Linked DNA regions of Magnetospirillum sp. XM-1. The protein of the gene in region 1 interacts with the protein of each later gene in a pairwise test. Links are inferred from orthologs where the notes say so. Each region holds a gene or a part of one and is shown on either strand. Other genes may lie near its edges.

Region 1 (7,856 bases):
CGCCGTCCGGTCTTCGCCGGCGACGACGTCACCGACGAAAGCGGATTCGCCGCCGTCAACGGCATGGGCGGCCTGTCCATCCACGTGGGCGGCGGCGCGACCCGCGCCCGCTTCCGTATTGCCGACCCCGAGACCATGCGCCGGTGGTTGGTGGAACTGAACATCGCATTGGCGGGAGAACGGCCATGAGCACCCTTGATCTCGGCGTCATCGGAAACTGCAACATCGCCGCCCTGGTCGACCCTCAGGCCACCATCGTCTGGGGGTGCTTTCCCAGGATCGACGGGGATGCCGTGTTCAACGCCCTGCTTAATGACGGCACGGCCGACGGATTGTTCTCGGTCGGGCTGGTGGACCAGCTGCATTCCGAACAGGCCTACCTGCCCAATTCGGCCATCCTGCGCACCATGCTCTACGACCATCACGGCGGAGTGGCCGAAGTGATCGACTTCGCGCCGCGCTTCGCCCTCTATGAACGGATCTTCCGGCCGCCGATGATCGTGCGGCGCATCCGGCCGGTGCAGGGGCGGCCCCGCATCCTGATCCGGCTGCGGCCGGGCTTCGAGAATGGCGGACTGAAGCCGCAGGTCACCCGGGGCAGCAACCATCTGCGCTACGTCTCTCCCGCCCTGACGCTGCGGCTGACCACCAATGCCCCGGTCTCCTACATCACCGAGGAACGGCCCTTCGTCCTTGACCGCCCCATCGACCTGCTGCTGGGCAGCGACGAGAGCCTGCAGGCCGGAGTGGAGACCACGGCGCGCGACCTGTTCGAGCGCACGCTGGAGCATTGGCGCAGTTGGGTGCGCTCGCTGTCGATTCCCTTTGAATGGCAGGACGCGGTGATCCGCGCCGCCATCACCCTCAAGCTGTGCAATTTCGAGGAGACCGGGGCCATCGTCGCCGCCCTGACCACCTCGATTCCCGAGGCGCCCGCCACCCAGCGCAACTGGGATTACCGCTTCTGCTGGCTGCGCGACGCCTATTTCGTCATCCACGCGCTGAACCGCCTGGGGGTGACGCGGACCATGGAAGACTATCTGCGCTTCATCAACGACATCGTCGAGGAGGCGGACGAAGGCGAGCTGCGCCCGGTCTACGGCATCACCCGCGACACCTCCATCGACGAGTTCGCCATTCCTCATCTGACGGGCTATCGCGGTTTCGGCCCGGTGCGGGTGGGCAACCAGGCCCATGTCCAGATTCAGAACGACGTCTACGGTAGCGTGGTGTTGGCCTCGACCCACGCCTTCTTCGACCAGCGCCTGTCCCATCCCGGCAACACGGCCATGTTCGAGCAGCTGGAACGCCTGGGCGGGCGCGCCGTCGCCGTCTTCGACAAGCCCGACGCCGGCCCGTGGGAACTGCGCACCATCGCCTCGGTCCATACCTTCTCGTCGGTGATGTGCTGGGCGGCCTGCGACCGGCTGGCGAAGATCGCCCGCCATATCGGCCAGTCCGACCGGGCCGTCTATTGGCGCAAGGAGGCCGACCGCCTGCATTCCATCATCTCGGCCCGGGCGTGGAACGAGGAGATGGGGACCTTCGTCTCCACCTTCGGCGGAAACGAGCTGGACGCCACCTTGCTGCTGCTGCACGAGGTGGACTTCCTGGCCGCCGACGATCCCCGCTTCGCCGCCACGGTGAACGCGGTGGCGGCCAGTCTGCGGGTCGGCGATTTCCTCTACCGCTACGTGGCCGAGGACGATTTCGGCCGGCCTGCCACCGCCTTCGTCATCTGCGTCTTCTGGTACATCGACGCCCTGGCGGCGCAGGGGCGCCTGGACGAGGCCCGGACCCTGTTCGAGACCGTGCTGGCCCGGCGCAATCTCCTAGGCCTCCTGTCCGAGGACATCGATCCGCGCAGCGGCGAATTGTGGGGCAATTTCCCCCAGACCTATTCCATGGTCGGCCTGATCAATTGCGCCATGCGGCTGTCCCGGAGTTGGGAGGAAGCGTTCTGACATGCCGGGGAATGCCGGGGAGGCTGTGCCCAACCTCTGAGCGGAAACGATCGGTGAAACAGGCCACGAGCCGCAAGAGCAGGCAAGGATAGCTCTCTCCCCGGCAATGTGGATTCCAAGGAACGCCAAAGGCCGCCCCATTCGGGGCGGCCTTTGCACATTACGCGTCAAGAATTAGCGCGTTATGGGCCGCGTTTGCGGGTTATGCGTCACCCGACAAACACCCTACACGTCCAGGTTCGAGACCTTCAGCGCGTTGGTCTGGATGAAGTCGCGGCGCGGTTCGACCACGTCGCCCATCAGGGTGGAGAACACCTGTTCGGCGTCGTCGGCCTGGGCCACCTTGACCTGGAGGAGCGAGCGCACCTGGGGGTCCAGGGTGGTTTCCCACAGCTGTTCCGGGTTCATCTCGCCCAGGCCCTTGTAGCGCTGGATGGCGATGCCCTTGCGGCCGGTGTCCATCACGGCGGCGACCAGGGCGACGGGGCCGGCCAGCACGACTTCCCGCTCCTTGACCATCAGGGAGGCGGCGCGCTCGAAGGTCTCGCGCAGGCGGGGCGCCAGGTCGTGCAGGCGGCGCGCCTCGGCCGAGCGGATCACCGCCGAATCCAGGTGGTGGGTCTCGGTGACGCCGCGCAGCGTGCGGGCGAAGGTGTAGCCGTCGCCCTCCACCCAGGTGCCGGCCCAGCCGCGCTCCAGGTCGGATTCCAGGGCGTCCAGGCGGTTGGCCAGGGCCTCGGCCACGACCGGGCCACGGGTGGCGTCGGTGAGCAGGGCGGAATCCAGGGCGTCGGCGATGGCCGCCTGTTCCACCAATTTCAGCGGCAGGCGCCGGGCCAGCGGGTTGAGCAGGTTCCGCACGGCGCGGGACTGCTCGACCAGGGCGCGCAGGTCGGCGGCGGCCACTTGTGTGCCGTCGGCCAGATTCAGCACGGCGTCGGACAGGCCGCCGTCGATCAGGTATTCCTCCAGCGCCCTATCGTCCTTGAGATAGACCTCGGACTGGCCGCGCTTGGCGCGATACAGCGGCGGCTGGGCGATGTAGAGGTAGCCGCGCTCGATCAGCTCGGGCATCTGGCGATAGAAGAAGGTCAGCAGCAGGGTGCGGATGTGGGAACCGTCCACGTCCGCGTCGGTCATGATGATGATCTTGTGGTAGCGCGCCTTGTCGACGTTGAAATCCTCGCGGCCGATGCCGGTGCCCATGGCGGCGATCAGGGTGCCGATCTCGGCCGAGGACAGCATCTTGTCGAAGCGGGCCCGCTCCACGTTGAGGATCTTGCCCTTCAGGGGCAGGATGGCCTGGTTGGCGCGGTTGCGCCCCTGCTTGGCGGAGCCGCCGGCCGAGTCACCCTCGACGATGAACAGTTCGGACAGCGCCGGGTCGCGTTCCTGGCAATCGGCCAGCTTGCCCGGCAGGGTGGCGATGTCGAGCACGCCCTTGCGGCGCGTCAGTTCGCGGGCCTTCCTGGCCGCCTCGCGGGCGGCGGCGGCCTCGACCACCTTGGTGACCACCTTGCGGGCTTCGGCCGGGTGCTCCTCGAACCACTCGGCCAGCTTCTCGCCCACCAGGTTCTCGACCAGCGGGCGGACTTCGGAGGAGACCAGCTTCTCCTTGGCCTGGGACGAGAACTTGGGGTCGGGCATCTTGACCGACAGCACGCAGGTCAGGCCCTCGCGCATGTCGTCGCCGGCCAGGTTGACCTTTTCCTTCTTGGCGATGCCCGATTCGTTGGCATAGGCGTTGATGGTGCGCGTCAGCGCGGCGCGGAAACCGGCCAGATGGGTGCCGCCGTCCTTCTGCGGCACGTTGTTGGTGAAGCACAGACAGGTCTCGTGGTAGCTGTCGGTCCATTCCATGGACAGTTCCAGGCGCACCACGTCCTTCTCGGCGGCCACCAGGATGGGGGCGTGCAGCGCCTCCTTGGAGCGGTCCAGCCACTGGACGAAGGCCTGGACGCCGCCTTCGTAGTGCAGCAGGACCTCGGCCGTCTCGGCGTGGCGCTCGTCCTTCAGCATCAGGGTGGCGCGCGAGTTGAGGAAGGCCAGTTCGCGCAGCCGGTGCTCCACCGTGTCGAAATCGAAATCGGTGTGGGAGAAGGTGCCCTTGGAGGGCAGGAAGACCACCTGGGTGCCGGTGCGGTCGCCGCACTCGCCCACCACGGCCAGCGGCGCCTCGGGCTCGCCGTGGCGGAAGCGCATGAAGTGCTCCTTGCCGTGGCGCCAGATGCGCAGTTCCAGCCATTCCGACAGCGCGTTGACCACCGAGATGCCGACGCCGTGCAGACCCGACGAGATGCGGTTGGAGTTCTGCTCGAACTTACCGCCGGCGTGCAGCTTGGTCAGCGCCACCTCGGCGGCCGAGATGCCTTCCTCGGGGTGGATGTCCACCGGGATGCCGCGGCCGTTGTCGGTGACCAGCACCGAGCCGTCGGCGTTCAGCACCACGTCGCAGCGGTCGCCGAAGCCGTTCATGATCTCGTCGACGGCGTTGTCCACCGCCTCGTAGATCATGCGGTGCAGGCCCGACCCGTCGTCGGTGTCGCCGATATACATGCCGGGACGCTTGCGCACCGCTTCCAGACCGCGCAGCACCTGGATCGATCCGGCGCCGTATTCCTCGGCTCCGTTCGCGCTGGCGTGGGGATCGTTGGGGGTCATGGGTTCGGTGCTCATCACGTCATTACCTTGTCTGGGGCGACCGTGGCGTCGGTCACCCGGAAAAACTGGGCCCTTTCTCCGAAACCGGCGAACAGCAGCGCGTCGGTTCCGGTCATCCAGCTCTGCGCCTTCAGTGCGCAAAGCTCGTCGTACAGGGCGGCGCGCCGGACCTCGTCCAGATGGGCCGCCACCTCGTCCAGCAGCAGCAGCGGCGCCCGCCCGCCCGTCTGGTCCTGGACCCGGCCCTGGGCCAGCACGATGGACACCAGAACCGCCTTCTGCTCGCCGGTGGAGCATTGCCCCGCCGGCAAATCCTTGGGCACGTGGCGCACCAAGAGGTCCGAACGGTGCGGACCCATGGTGGCGGCCCCGGCCGCCTCGTCGCGCGCGCGCGCGAATCGCAGCGCGCTTTTGAACCTGTCCTCGGCCTCGTCGGGAGAGGCGCCTGAGGCCAGCCAGCCCTCGATCTCGCCCTCCACCCTCAGCCCGGCGGCGGGAAACGGCCCCAATCCGGCGCGGCAGGCCGCGTCCAGGCGGGCGATGGTCTCGACCCGGGCCTGGGCGATCCTGGCGCCATGGCGGGCCATGCCCTCTTCCAGCGCCGCGATCCAGGCCGGGTCCGTCCTCGGCCCGCCGTCGCGGGCGGCCCGCATCAGGCGGGTGCGTTCGCGCATGGCGTGCTCGTAGGCCCCCGATTCGGCCCCATGGCCGGCGACCAGCCCGAACACCAGGCGGTCAAGGAAACGCCGCCGTCCGCTCGCCCCCTCGATGAACAGGCGGTCCATGGCCGGGGTCAGCCACAGCGCCGAAACCAGTCCGGCCAGATCGCCGGGCTTGGCCGGCTTGCCGTCGATGCGCACCGAGCGGCGTTCGTGTCCGGCCTCGCGGCCCGTTCCGATCTCCACCCGTCCCGCCGGCCCGTCCAGGCTTGCCGCCACCGCCCAAGGCGATCCGGCCGGCAATCCGTGGCGGGTGATGTCCGCCGCCCCGGCGCGGCGCAGGCCGCGGCCCGGAACCAGGAAGGACAAAGCCTCGAGGATGTTGGTCTTGCCGGCGCCGTTGGGCCCCGTCAGTACCACCGGACGGTTGTCCGTCTCGAGGCGTAGCGTCCGATAACAGCGGAAATCCGCGAGCGACAGGCGGCGGATCGCCGGCCGCTCGGTTTCCGTATGGGGCACCGGAACGCCGATCACACCCGCATGGGCATCAGCACGTAGACAGCGCCGCCATCGGTCATCTCGCGCACCACGGTGGGCGAGGCGGCGTCGGCCATGGCGAAGCGGGCGGTGTCGCCCTCCACCTGGGCCAGGATATCCATCAGGTAGCGCGAGTTGAAGCCGATCTCGAGCGGCGTCGAGGTGTAGTCGGCCTCGATCTCTTCCACGGCGCTGCCGTTTTCGGCGCTGGAGGCGGACAGGGTGGCGCTGCCCTTTTCGAGCGCCAGCTTGATGGCCCGGCTCTTCTCGGTGGAGATGGCCGAAACGCGGTCGACGGCCTGGGCGAAGCTCTTGCAGTCGACCACCAGCACCTTGTCGTTGTCGGCGGGGATCACCCGTTCGTAATCGGGGAAGGTGCCGTCGATCAGCTTCGACGTCAGCACGGCGTCGCCGAAGGCGAACTTCAGCTTGGTCTCGGACAGCGACACGGTGATCTCGCCGTCGGTCTCGTCGATCAGCTTGCGGATCTCGGCCACGGTCTTTCGGGGCACGATGATGCCGGGCATGCCGGCGGCGCCGTCGGGCAGGGTGATCTCCACCCGGGCCAGACGATGGCCGTCGGTGGCCACGGCGCGCAGCACGTCCACGCCGTCCGCCTTGGCGGCATGCAGGTAGATGCCGTTCAGGTAGTAGCGGGTCTCTTCCGTCGAGATGGCGAAGCGGGTGCGGTCGATCAGGGTCTTCAGCTCGGCCGCCGAGAGCGAGAAGCTGAACGGCAGGTCGCCGCCCGACAGGACCGGGAAATCCTCGACCGGCAGGCAGGCCAGCGAGAACTTGGAGCGCCCCGAGCGCAGCGTCAGCTGGCCGCTTTCGGAATCATGCTCGATCTCCACCTGGCTGCCGTCGGGCAGCTTGCGCACGATCTCGTAGAAGGTGTGGGCCGGGGCGGTGGTGGCGCCGGGGCGGACCACGTCGGCGGGCACCGATTCGATGATGTCGAGATCCATGTCGGTGGCGTTCAGCGACAGAAGGCCTGAACGGCCCTCGAGCTTGACGTTGGACAGGATCGGAATGGTGGTCCGGCGTTCGACGACGCTCTGGACGTGGGCCAGCGACTTCAACAGCGCGGCGCGCTCGATGGTCAGTTTCATGGCGTTCTGCTGATACCCATATGATTCGTTACTGCCCCCCTTCAGGCAGGGTTGGGCAGTATATCACAGGCGCCGGAGTCCAAAAGCGATTTCGGGGGCGGGGAGAGGGGCTGGGACGCTTGTTGCATGGCGGTGGGAGCGGCCACGGCAAATGCGGCCGAGACGGCCGCGCTCCAGGGGAAAATGCGACGTGTTTGGGGCGCGGGCATCCTGCCCGCCCTGGCGTGCCGCCTGGAGGGTTCCCTATCCCTGCAGCATGCGGCGCAGCAGTTCCACGTCCTCGGCGAAGTTCTGGTCCACTTCCTTCAGCTCCTCGACCTTTTTCACCGCGTGCATGACGGTGGTGTGGTCGCGGCCGCCGAACTTGCGGCCGATCTCGGGGAGCGAGCGCGAGGTCAGCTGCTTGGCCAGGTACATGGCGATCTGGCGGGGACGAGCCACCTGGCGCGAGCGCCGGGCCGAGGACATTTCCGCCAGCTTGATGGTGAAGTGCTCGGCGACCTTCTTCTGGATCTCCTCGATGGTGATCCGGCGGTCCGAGGCGCGCAGCAGGTCGTGCAGCACTTCCTGGGTGGTCTCGAGCGTGATGGTGCGGCCCACCAGCTGGGAATGGGCGACCACGCGGTTCAGCGCGCCCTCCAGCTCGCGGACGTTGGAGATGATCTTGTGGGCCAGGAATTCCATGACCTTCTGGGGCACGATGACGCCCATCTGCTCGGCCTTGGACTGCAGGATGCCGAGGCGCAGCTCGTAGGTGGTGGCGTGGATGTCGGCCACCAGGCCGCAGGCCATGCGCGAGCGCAGGCGCTCCTCGATGCCTTCCAGGTCCGACGGCGACTTGTCGGCCGAGATGACGATCTGGCTGCCCTGGTCCACCAGGGCGTTGAAGGTGTGGAAGAACTCCTCCTGGGTGGCGTCCTTGC
Region 2 (5,399 bases), 2.0 Mb from region 1 along the record:
CGATGTTGTCGTAGGTGGCGACCACGCCGTCCACCGGGGCGGCCTTGACCTTGTCGCGGTTCTGGTCGAGGTAGCTGAAGGTGATCACCCCCAGGGCGCCCGGGTTGGACGTGATCTTCTGCTGGATGACGGTGTAGTTCTCGGACACCTCGATCCAGGCGCCATCCTCGCGCACGGTCTGGCAGGCCTTCTTCTTGGCGGCCTTTTCCAGCGCCTTGATCTCGGGCTGCTTTTCGCAGGCGGGGTCGAGCACCAGCTCCACATAGGCGTCGCGGGTGCCGTGGTTGGGGGCCGGGCCGTAGACCAGGATCGGCTCCTTGGGCAGCGACGGATCGACGTCGCTCCAGGTCTTGTAGGGGTTGGGCACCAGCTTGCCGCCCACCGGGACGTCCTTGGCGGTGGCCTTGTACATCTGCTCGCGGGTGAGCGCGAAGTCGGGGCCGGACTTGGAGTTCATGAACACGATGCCGTCATAGCCGATCACCACCTCGGTGATGCCGGTGACGCCATTCTTGGTGCAGAACTCCACTTCCGATGGCTCGATGCGGCGCGACGCGTTGGTGATGTCGGGGAAGGTCTCGCCGACGCCCGAGCAGAACAGGCGCAGACCGCCGCCGGTGCCGGTGCTCTCGACCACCGGGGTCTTGAACTTGCCGCCCTTGCCGAAGGCCTCGGCGACCGAGGTGGCGAAGGGGTAGACGGTGGACGAGCCGACGATGCGGATCTGATCGCGGGCATGGGCGGCGCCGGCGGTGGCGACGGCAGCCAGGGCGACAGCGGCGACGGCCAGGGTCTTGGTGGACATGGAACCTCCAACGGGAGTGCAACGGGAGTGGGAGAGCAGGCTCCCACGGCCGGCATCCTATCGGCGCTGTGTTACAGTCCCGGGACACGCGCGTGAAGGTTTTGTGACAGGAGTATTAATCGTCTGAAATCAATGGCTTGATGGCTGTAAGCAGGCGTTCGAGGGCGTCCTCGATGCTCCATCCGGCCAGGTTTCCATAGCCCAGGATCAGTCCCGGCGGGCCTTTTGTGACACGGTGAAAGCCTAAGGGGGCGGGGGCCAGGCCGTGGGCCTGGGCGGCGCGGGCGGCGGCGTTCTCGTCGCATCCCTCGGGCAGGCGGAGGATGGCGTGCAGCCCGGCCTCGCCGGCGGCGACCGGCAGGCTGGGGCCCAGGATGCGGGCCGCCGCGTCCAGCAACTGGGTGCGCCGCCGGCCATAGAGGCCGCGCATGCGCCGCAGATGGGCGCCGAAATGCCCCTCGATCATGAAGGCCGCCATGGCCGCCTGGGTCAGCCCGGCCGGGGCCATGTCGGCAACGCGCCGCGCCGCCACGAAGGCGGGCAGCAGCGCGTGCGGCACCACCAGCCAGCCCAGGCGCAGGCCGGGAAACATGCTCTTGGAGAAGGTGCCGAGATAGAGCGTGCGCCCCCATCGGTCGAGCCCCTGCAGCGAGGCGGCCTGCTGCCCCCCGTGGTGAAAGTCGCTGTCGTAATCGTCCTCGATGATCCAGCCGCCCTTGCGCGCCGCCCAGTCGATCAGGGCCAGGCGCCGCGCCAGCGGCATGGTCGCCCCGGTGGGAAACTGGTGGGACGGCGTGACGCAGGCCAGCCGGGCCTGGGGACAAAGGCGCTCGGCCAGATCGGGGTCGAAGCCGGATTCGTCCACCGGCACCGCTAAGGCCTTGGCGCCGGCGGCGCGCAGCACGCCCGACAATCCGCCATAGCAGGGGTCTTCCACCAGCACCGGTTCTCCCGGCTCCACCAGCACGCGGGCCACCAGATCCAGCGCCTGCTGCGAGCCGCCCACCACCATGATCCGGTCGGCGTCGCAGCGCACCGCCCGCGTCCGCCCCACATGCTCGGCGATTGCCCGGCGCAGCGGCGGGTGGCCCAGGGGATCGATGCCGCACATCAGCTCCACCGGCGGCCGCCGCCACAGCCGCCCCAGCACGCGCCGCCACTCGGCATGGGGAAAGGCGGCCAGATCGGGCACGCCGGGGGCGAAGGGCCGCGTCGGATCGCGCACCATCAGCATGGGCGGGGTGGCGCTCCAGGCGGCGACCTTGGTTTCGGGCGGCGGCGGCGGAATGGACGGGCCGGAATCGGCGCGGCCCAGCAGGGGCTGGCGGGCGGCGACGCGGGTGGCCGAACCTTGGCGCGCCTCGGTGAAGCCCTCGGCCGCCAACTGGTCGTAGGCGGCCAGCACGGTGTTGCGCGCCACGCCCAATTGCGCCGCCAGCGAGCGCGACGAGGGCAGGGCGGCGCCTTCGCCCAGCCGTCCGTCCAGGACGGCCTCGCGCAGGGCGAGATACAGGCGGCGGTGCAGGGGCTGGCCGCCGTCGTCGGCGGGCAAGGCGAGGGTGAGGGACATGGTGGCCTCGGAAAGTGGCTCTATCACTATAAAAGAACTGGACCTTTTAATGGAACCACCTGTGGCGCAATGTGGACGGGAAAGGAGAACCCGCCATGCTTGCCTCCACCGAGCGCACCACCTTCCGCCAGCGGCCCCAGCGGGGCAGTTACGATCCCCGCCTGATCGCCGCCATTCTGGACGAGGCGCTTTCCTGCACCGTCTCCTTCGTCGATGAAGGCCGACCGGTCAGTATACCGACCACCCACTGGCGCATGGGCGATCGGGTGCTGTTCCACGGCGGCCAGGGCTCGCGGCTGGGCAAGGCCATGGCGGCGGGCGCCGAATTGTGCGTCACCGCCACCCTGGTGGACGGGCTGGTCCTGGCCCGCTCGGCCTTTCACCATTCCATGAATTACCGGTCGGTCGTGCTGTTCGGCCAGGCCGAGGAGATCACCGACCCGGCGGAGAAGGAGGCGGCCTTCGTCGCCCTGATCGAGAAGCTGATTCCGGGGCGCTATTCCCAGGTCCGGCCGCCGACGCAAAAGGAACTGGCGGCGACCCGCCTGCTGGCCCTGGCCATTGCCGAAGGCTCGGCCAAGGTGCGCTCCGGCCCGCCGGTGGACGACGAGGAGGACATGTCCTGGCCGGTCTGGGCGGGGGTGGTGCCGGTGACGGTGGTGAAGGGCGAGCCCATTGCCGATGGAACCGGTTCGGGCGCATCTTGAGCCGAAGGAGACTTGCCCATGGAACCACGCATCAGCCTGATCACCCTGGGCGTCGCCGATCTGGAGCGGGCGCGGGCCTTCTACGAGAGGCTGGGCTGGCGTCGCAAGGTGGCGGCGGCCCAAGGTGTGGCCTTCTTCCAGATGGGCGGCATGGCGCTGTCGCTCTATCCCCGCGCCGAACTGGCCGCCGATGCCCGCCTGCCGGCCGAGGGCGGCGGCTTTCCCGGTTTCGCCCTGGCCTACAACACGCGAAGCCGGGACGAGGTGGATCGGGTGCTGGCCGAGGCGGTGGCGGCGGGGGCAACCCTGCTCAAACCCGCCGAGGAGGCGTTCTGGGGCGGCTATTCCGGCTATTTCGCCGATCCCGACGGCTTCGCCTGGGAGGTGGCGTGGAATCCGGGATTCGCTTTGGCCGAGGATGGAAGCCTAACGTTGCCGGATTGAGGTCTCCCATCCCGTCATGGCCGGGCTTGACCCGGCCATCCATGGACCCCCGGATCAAGTCCGGGGGTGACGAAAAGAAAACGTGCCTCGACCTGATGCCGATGGATTTCAGCGGCGCAGCGCCGCGATGTTGGCGGCGTAATCCTTGGTCTTGAACACCGCCGAGCCGGCCACCAGGACGTTGGCGCCGGCGGCCACCACGCGGTGGGCGTTGTCGGCGGTGACGCCGCCGTCCACTTCCAGGTCGATGGGGCGCGCGCCGATCATCTTCTTGATGCGGGCGATCTTCTCCAACTGGGCCTCGATGAAGCTCTGGCCGCCGAAGCCGGGATTGACGCTCATCACCAGGACGAGGTCCAGCTTGTCCATGACGTATTCGATGACGTTCTCGGGCGTGGACGGGTTGAGCGACACGCCGGCCTTCTTGCCGAGGCTGCGGATCAGCTGCAGCGAGCGGTCCAGGTGCTTGTCGGCCTCGGCGTGGACCACGATGATGTCGGCCCCGGCCTTGGCGTAGTCCTCGATATAGGGCTGGGCCGGGTCGATCATCAGGTGGACGTCGAAGACCTTGGTGGTATAGGGCCGGATGGCCTTGATGATGGCCGGGCCGAAGGTGAGGTTCGGCACGAAATGGCCGTCCATGACGTCGATATGCACCCAGTCGCAACCGGCCTCGTCGATGGCCTTGACCTCTTCGCCCAGGCGGGCGAAGTCGGCGGAGAGGATGGAGGGCGCGATCTTGACGGTCATGGGCTTGGTCCAGTCCTTAAAAATCGTCATGCCCGGACTTGATCCGGGCATCCATGGGGGACCCCCGGGTCAAGCCCGGGGGTGACGACATGATAGAGATTGCTCAGTTCACCTTGGGAGCCAGGGCGCCCTTGGCGTACAGCGCGCTCATGTCTTCCAGGCCGATCACCTTGATCTTCGATGCCTGGCCGGCGGTGCCGAAGGCCTGGTAGCGGCTCTTGCAGACCTCGACCATGGCGGCGATGGAGGGCTTCAGGTAGTCGCGGGGATCGAACTTCTTGGGGTTGTCGTGGAAGTACTTGCGGATGCAGCCGGTGACGGCCAGACGCAGATCGGTGTCGATGTTGATCTTGCGCACACCGTGCTTGATGCCCTCGACGATTTCCTCGACCGGCACGCCGTAGGTCTCGCCGAGCGCGCCGCCGTAATCGTTGACGATCTTCAGGAGGTCCTGCGGCACCGAGGAGGAGCCGTGCATCACCAGATGGGTGTTGGGGATGCGGGCGTGGATTTCCTTGATGCGCTTGATGGCCAGCACCTCGCCCGTCGGCGGACGGGTGAACTTGTAGGCGCCGTGGCTGGTGCCGATGGCGATGGCCAGCGCGTCCACCTTGGTGGCCTTGACGAATTCGGCGGCCTCGTCCGGGTCGGTCAGCAGCTGGGAATGGTCCAGCTTGCCCTCGGCGCCGATGCCGTCTTCCTTGCCGGCGGTGCCGGTTTCCAGCGAGCCCAGGCAGCCCAGCTCACCCTCGACCGAGACGCCGCAGGCATGCGCGATGTCGACCACCTGCTTGGTGACGGCGACGTTGTAGTCCCAATCGGACGGGGTCTTGCCGTCTTCCTTGAGCGAGCCGTCCATCATCACCGAGGAGAAGCCGGACTGGATGGCGCGCACGTTGACCGCCGGGCTGGTGCCGTGGTCCTGGTGCATGCAGACCGGGATCTGCGGATAGGCTTCGATCGCGGCCAGGATCAGGTGGCGCAGGAAGGGCTCGCCGGCGTATTTGCGGGCACCGGCCGAGGCCTGGAGGATGACCGGCGAATCGGTGGCGGAGGCCGCCTCCATGATCGCCTTGACCTGCTCCATGTTGTTCACGTTGAAGGCGGGAATGCCGTAGCCGTT
Region 3 (6,492 bases), 3.4 Mb from region 1 along the record:
GCAATCCTCCCCCTCCTCTCCGCCCAACGACAGGCCGCCGAAATTCTCGACCCGCGAGATATCCAGTTCGGGAACCTTGATACTCCCCGCCTCGGCGCCGAGCGCCACCCGCTCGGCATGGGCGTGCCGAAAGCCGTTGAGCAGCAGGTTGGTGGTGAGGATGGCGTGAATGGCGCGCTGCGCCTCGAAGGCCAGCACCCGCCCATTCGCCCCCACCAGCCCGGCCAGGGGCAGGGTCAGGCCGCCGATATTGGCGCCCGCCTCCACCACGGTATCGCCGGCAGTGACGAAGTGGCGGAACAGGGCGGTCTCGCCCTCGGAATACTCGCCATAGGTGGCGATGGAGCGCCCCACCCAGATGTCGCCGGCGGGAAACAGCATGGTGCCGTAGCGCGTGGGCGCCACCCCCAGATAGGGTGGCAGCGAGAGGGAAGACTGACTCATCTAGCTCACCTTTTCCGACCGCAACCGCCATTCAGCCCAGAACGGCAGGATCATCACCGCCACCATGGCGGCCCAGACGCACATTTCCTGATTCTCCCACAGGGCGCGGACCAGCAGGGGAATGCGGTCCGACCATTGGGGATGAGAGGTGATGAAATCGTCGCCGCGCGACAGCGCCCAGGCCTCGGACAGCGGCGCCGCCAGGGCCGACAGGGCCAGCCCGACGGCAAAGCGCCTTGCCATGCCGAAGCCGTCGCCCCCGAACAGCCGCCCGGCGGCGAAGGCCTCTTTCCACGACTTGCCCAGGACCACCATGCGGCCGATGGCATAAAGGGTGAGGCCGATGCAAGGCGCCAGGAACTCGATGGGCGGAATATCGCGGTAACGGCCATGCAGCAGCAGGGTGGCCCCCACCACGATGGCGGCGAAGCCATAGAGCGGCACGATCTTTTCCGCCCACGGCCAGTTCAGCCTGGCCGGTTCGCGGCGGAATTGCTGGGCGGCGGCCCAGGCCAGGGTGATGGACAAGGCGGCGTGCAGGCCGATGCGGGCCCAGGCCCAGATGTCTTCCAGACGGTCATAGGCCATGGCCTGGGCGTTGACGGTCTGCCAGGTGATGAACAGCCCGGCCAGTTGGGCCAGGACCAGCACGAACAGGCCGCCCTTCACGTCATAGCGGTCCCAGCGCCGCCACAACAGCGCCAGCGACAGGGCCGAACCGATCAGCACGGCCGCCGCCGCGTGGCGCGGCCAGTCGGGGCTGGGTTCGACCGGGCCGGACATGGCGTACTTGACCCGGCGGTTCTCGTCCACCACGCCCCATTTGGCCCCCACGGTCCCTTCCAGGAAGGCCTTCCACGGCTGGTCGAAGGCCTCGACCACGTTGTAGTCGAAGCCGTTCTCCTTGGAGACCAGGGCCAGCGTGCGCACGAAGCGCGCCGCGTTCTCCATGTCGGCGACGGCGGGTCCGCGCGAACGGCCCCGGGTCGGCCAGCCGGCCTCGCCGATCAGGATGGGCTTGCCGAACTGCTCGGCCATGCGCTTGTAGATGGCGACGATATGCTTGGCGGCGCCGTCCACGCCGATGGGCTCGTCCTCCCAATAGGGCAGGATGTGGATGGTGAGGAAATCCACCTCCTTGGCCACTTCCGGGTATTTCAGCCAGAAGGCCCAGACGTCGGCATAGGACACCGGCTGCTTCACCGCCGCCTTGACCTTGCGGATGTAGCCGATCAGCTGCTCGGGCGGCAGATCCTGGCGCAGCAGCACCTCGTTGCCGACGATGACCCGCTTGATGACGTCGGGATAGGCGTTGGCCGCCTTGATCAGCGCGTCCACCTCGGCATCGTTGATGGCGAACTTCTTGCCCAGCCAGGCCGAGTGGGTGACCTCGATGCCGTATTTGCGGCCCAGCTCCGGCACCACGTCCAAGCCTTCCCGCGAGGTGTAGGTGCGCACCCCCTTGGCCACGCCCACCAGGCTCTTCATGTCGGCGGCGATCTGGTCCGAGCTGGGATAGATCTGGGTGATGGGCCCCTGGCCCCGGCGGAACGGCGCGAAGGACACCGAGGGAAACGGCTCGTTGAACGACAGCTCCACCGGCACCGGCCGGTTGAACCACCACCAGCCGGCGGCGTTGAGGACGGCCAGGACGAAGACGGCGAAAAGAACGGAAAAGCGGTTCATGGGGATCCCGAACGGCAGAAGCTATGGTTTTGTCTATTCCCCGGCACGGGAGGCGTCAATTCCTCTTGCCCGCGCCGCCCAGGGCGGAGGCGAAGTCGAAATCGCCCGACTGATCGAAGGCCGCCCGGCCGCCATGGGCCAGGAACAAGGAACCCGACAGCCGGTACTCCACGCCCTTGGCGTCGGGAACGCCCACCATCTGGCGCATCAGATCGGTGGTGGCGACATGGGCCACCCCCGCCACCTCGGTCTCGCCCAGGCGCGGCACGGTGACCGCCTTGTCGCTGGTGCCCTTGGCGAAGGTCTTGCCGTTGATGTCGATGGCGAAGCGCATGCCGTCAATGCTCATGGGCGCATTGTTGGGATTGCGCACCCGAAGGGTCACGGCCAGGCGCTGTTCCATCAGCGACACGTCCACCGGCACCATGGAGAGCAGCACCACTTCCGGAGGCTCGGCGAATTCCGAAGGCGTGCAGGCGGCAAGCCCCAGGAACACCACCAAAGCCGTCAGCCATTTGGACGCCATCAAATCTCCTCCACCTCGGTGATGCCGGCAATGCTGCGCAGCGTGCCCATGAATTTGGGCGAAAGCGTGATGGTGGATTTAAGGCCCAGTTCCACCTCGCGGTTGCCGGCCCGGGCCACGATGGCGACACGGTTGCGGCCCCGCGCCTCGCCGTTGATCAGCTCGGAAAGCTGCTTCAGGGCGCTGTCGTCAGAGATGATGACGCGGATGCCGGCGGCGGCCTTGGCGGCCTCTTGATCCAACGAGGCGATGCGCTGGCAGGTCATGCGCAGTTGATCCTCCTCCAGCTTGGCGTCCACGTCGATGAGCAACGGCCCGCCGGCGTCGAGCAAGTCCCGCGAGGTGGCGAGGATTTCCGAAAAGCACGTGACCTCGAACATGCCGGACGCGTCGGAGAACTGCAAAAAGGCGTAGCGCGAGCCCTTGGCCGAGACGCGCTCCTGCTTGGACAGAAGCGAGCCGGCCAGGCGCACCCTGCCCTTGCCGCCCGCCTGGAGGTGGCGGGGCAGCTCGGCGATCTTCAGCACGTTGAGGCGCTTCATGCTCTTGGAATAGGCGTCCAGCGGATGGGCGGACAGATAGAAGCCCACCGCCTCGAATTCCTGGTTGAGCTTCTCGTGCGGCGACCAGTCGGGGCCGTTCTCCAGCTTCAAGGTCGGCGCGTTGGAGCCGCCCAGCAGGCTCATCTGGCTGGAGTGGCGGTCCTCGGCGGCCTGGGCCGCGTAGCGGCACAGCGTGTCGGCGTTCTTGAACAGCCGCCCGCGATTCTTGTCGAGCGAATCGAAGACGCCGGCCTTGACCATGTTCTCCAGCTGGCGGCGGTTGAGCACCTTGGAATCCATGCGCGCCGCGAAGTCGCCGATATCCTTGAAGCGGCCGTCCCTCTCACGCTCGTCCACCAGGGACTGCATGGCCGCCTCGCCCACGTTCTTCAAGGCCGCCAGGGCGTAGCGCACCGCCGAGCCGCCGTCGGGCAGCACTTCCACCGAGAAGGTGGGCTGCGAGGCGTTGATGTCGGGGGGAAGCAGCTTGATGCCGAGACGGTCCAGCTCCTGCCTGAACGAATTGAGCTTGTCGGTGTTGCTCATTTCGTAGGTCATGGTCGCCGCCATGAACTCGGCCGGGTGGTTGGCCTTGAGCCAGGCCGTCTGGTAGGCGATCAGGGCGTAGGCCGCCGCGTGGCTCTTGTTGAAGCCGTATTCGGCGAACTTGGCCACCTTGTCGAAGATCATGGAGGCCTGGGCCCCGTCGACGCCCCTGGCGGTGGCGCCTTCGACGAAGGTCTTGCGCTGGGCCTCCATCTCCTCCTTGATCTTCTTGCCCATGGCACGGCGCAGCAGATCCGCGCCGCCGAGCGAATAGCCCGACAGCACCTGGGCGATCTGCATCACCTGCTCCTGGTAGACCATGATCCCGAAGGTCTCCTTCAGGATGGGCTCGAGGAGCGGATGCATGTAGTCCGGCTCTTCCTTGCCGTGCTTACAGGCGATGTAGCGCGGAATCTGGTCCATGGGACCGGGACGGTACAGCGCCACCACGGCGATCAGGTCTTCCAGGCGGTTGGGGCCCATCTTGCGCAGCACGTCGCGCATGCCCGAACTTTCCAGCTGGAACACGCCGGCCGCATCGCCCCGCGACAGCAATTCGTAGGATTTGGCGTCGTCCAATGGGATGGCCGACAGGTCGATATCGATTCCCTTGGTCTTCTTGACGTGCTTCACCGCCGTGACCATCACGGTCAGGGTCTTGAGGCCCAGGAAGTCGAACTTCACCAGACCGGCCGATTCCACCCATTTCATGTTGAACTGGGTGACCGGCATGTCGGAGCGCGGGTCTCGATAGAGCGGCACCAGCTCGTCGAGAGAGCGGTCGCCGATCACCACGCCGGCGGCATGGGTCGAGGCGTGGCGGTAAAGCCCCTCCAGCTTCATGGCCAGATCGATCAGGTGGGAGACGGTCTCGTCCCTGTCCTTCTGCTCCTTCAGCAGCGGCTCGCTCTCCAGCGCCTGTTCCAGCGTCATGGGATTGGCGGGATTGTTGGGCACCAGCTTGCAGATGCGGTCCACCTGGCCGTAGGGCATCTGCAGCACGCGGCCCACGTCGCGCAGCACCGCGCGGGCCTGCAGCTTTCCGAAGGTGATGATCTGCGCCACCTGGGCGTAGCCGTACTTGCCCTGGACGTAGCGGATGGTCTCTTCGCGGCGGTCCTGGCAGAAATCGATGTCGAAGTCCGGCATGGAGACCCGTTCGGGATTGAGGAAGCGCTCGAACAGCAGCCCCCAGCGCAGCGGGTCCAGGTCGGTGATGGTCAGCGCCCAGGCCACCGCCGAGCCGGCGCCCGATCCGCGGCCCGGCCCAACGGGAATGTCGTGGGCCTTGGACCACTGGATGAAGTCGGACACGATCAGGAAGTAGCCGGGAAAGCCCATCTGCTCGATGACGTTCAGCTCGAATTCGACGCGCTCGCGATAGGGCTTGGCGGCGTGCTCCTTCTCGTCGTCGGTCATGCCGGGCTGGAAGACGTGCTTGTCCAGCCGCAGATCGAGGCCTTCCAGGGTGACCTTGCGCAGCACCTCGGCCTCGGTCAGGCCGTCCATGCGGTAGGGAGGCAGGATCGGCTTGCGCTTGGAAACGCCGAAGGCACAGCGCTTGGCGATCACCAGGGTGTTGTCGCATGCCTCGGGCAGGTCGGCGAACAATTCGCGCATCTCTTCCGGCGATTTGAAGTAATGCTCGGGCGTCAGCCTGCGGCGCTCATCCTGGGAGATGTAGGCGCCCTCGGCGATGCAGATCAGGGCGTCGTGGGCCTCGTACATGCCCCGGTCGGCGAAGAACGGCTCGTTGGTGGCGACCAGGGGCAAATCGTGCTTGTAGGCCATGGCCACCAGGGCCGGCTCGATGCGGTCCTCCACCTCCAGGCCGTGGCGCTGCAGTTCCACGTAACAGCGCCCGGCGAAGGCGCGGGCCAGCCGGACCAGCACGATCTCGGCCTTTTCCGCCTGGCCGTCGGCCAGCAGGCGGCCCACCGGCCCGGCGGGACCGCCGGTCAGCACGATCAGCCCCTCGGAGCGGGTCTCGAGATCGTGCAGGGTAACCTGGGGCGTCTCGCCCGATTCGGTCTCCAGGAAGGCCTTGGACACCAGTTTCAAGAGGTTGAGGTAGCCGGGTTCGTTCTGGCACAGCAGCACCAGGGTGTCGGGCTCGGGCTTGCGTCCATCCTTGGACGGGCCACCATCCTCGCGACGGATGGCGATCTGGGCGCCGACCACGGGCTGGATGCCCGCATCCGAGCACGAGGTCGAGAATTCCAGGGCGCCGAACAGGTTGCCGGTATCGGCGATGCCGATGGCGGGCATGGCCATCTTCTCGCACAGCTTGATCAGCTGCTTGAGCTTGATGGCCCCTTCCGCCAGGGAATAGGCGGTGTGGACGCGCAGATGGACGAAGTCGGCATGGGCTGGCATGGCGGCGAGATTACCCTAGTCGGGCCGCCCCGTCACCCGCCTGTCGCCGCCGCCCAGCATTCGTCCAGATGCTCCTTGCAGACGGCCACCACTTGCGCGTCCAGCTTGCCTGCGAACACCATGCCGTCCATCAGGGCGGCGATCTCGTCGGGGATCAGCGGCGCGCGGTAGGGACGGTGCTGGGCCAGGGCCTGGAACACGTCGGCCACCGCCACGATGCGGGCCTCCGGGCACAGCTCGGCCTCCTTCAGATGGAAGGGATAACCGTTGCCTGACAGGCATTCGTGGTGGAACCCCGCCCAATCGGCGATGGCGCCGGGGCCGAAGGCGTGGGTGAGGATCACCCTGGTGTCGAAGGCGTGCCGGGCCATG

Evidence for each region. The genes of interacting proteins can lie anywhere in the genome.
Region 2: the proteins of dnaN (region 1) and rpe interact in binary tests that used the Escherichia coli proteins (3 or more experiments, as listed by UniProt). The link is inferred for Magnetospirillum sp. XM-1 from one-to-one orthologs.
Region 3: the proteins of dnaN (region 1) and dnaE interact in binary tests that used the Escherichia coli proteins (3 or more experiments, as listed by UniProt). The link is inferred for Magnetospirillum sp. XM-1 from one-to-one orthologs.

The regions. Positions count from the first base shown.
Region 1 is NZ_LN997848.1:1,008-8,863, reverse strand. What follows is about bases 4,875-7,820. They hold dnaN (DNA polymerase III subunit beta), read right to left. Parts: upstream 6,934-7,820; coding sequence 5,815-6,933; downstream 4,875-5,814. Other genes in these bases: dnaA (chromosomal replication initiator protein DnaA), read right to left, coding at 7,177-7,820; recF (DNA replication/repair protein RecF), read right to left, coding at 4,875-5,818. In the rest of the region: otsB (trehalose-phosphatase), read left to right, coding at 1-189; XM1_RS00025 (glycoside hydrolase family 15 protein), read left to right, coding at 186-1,964; gyrB (DNA topoisomerase (ATP-hydrolyzing) subunit B), read right to left, coding at 2,190-4,640; more of recF, read right to left, coding at 4,640-4,874; more of dnaA, read right to left, coding at 7,821-7,856. UniProt on the Escherichia coli protein: Confers DNA tethering and processivity to DNA polymerases and other proteins. Acts as a clamp, forming a ring around DNA (a reaction catalyzed by the clamp-loading complex) which diffuses in an ATP-independent manner freely and bidirectionally along dsDNA.
Region 2 is NZ_LN997848.1:2,008,123-2,013,521, forward strand. What follows is about bases 2,456-5,399. They hold rpe (ribulose-phosphate 3-epimerase), read right to left. Parts: upstream 4,277-5,399; coding sequence 3,635-4,276; downstream 2,456-3,634. Other genes in these bases: XM1_RS09370 (pyridoxamine 5'-phosphate oxidase family protein), read left to right, coding at 2,471-3,082; XM1_RS09375 (VOC family protein), read left to right, coding at 3,101-3,526; fba (class II fructose-bisphosphate aldolase), read right to left, coding at 4,380-5,399. In the rest of the region: XM1_RS09360 (PstS family phosphate ABC transporter substrate-binding protein), read right to left, coding at 1-805; XM1_RS09365 (PLP-dependent aminotransferase family protein), read right to left, coding at 921-2,375. UniProt on the Escherichia coli protein: Catalyzes the reversible epimerization of D-ribulose 5-phosphate to D-xylulose 5-phosphate.
Region 3 is NZ_LN997848.1:3,360,844-3,367,335, forward strand. The notes cover bases 2,456-6,492. They hold dnaE (DNA polymerase III subunit alpha), read right to left. Parts: upstream 6,121-6,492; coding sequence 2,656-6,120; downstream 2,456-2,655. Other genes in these bases: XM1_RS15565 (LEA type 2 family protein), read right to left, coding at 2,456-2,656; XM1_RS15575 (HD-GYP domain-containing protein), read right to left, coding at 6,153-6,492. In the rest of the region: XM1_RS15555 (FkbM family methyltransferase), read right to left, coding at 1-444; XM1_RS15560 (exo-beta-1,3-glucanase), read right to left, coding at 445-2,130; more of XM1_RS15565, read right to left, coding at 2,186-2,455. UniProt on the Escherichia coli protein: DNA polymerase III is a complex, multichain enzyme responsible for most of the replicative synthesis in bacteria. This DNA polymerase also exhibits 3' to 5' exonuclease activity. The alpha chain is the DNA polymerase catalytic subunit.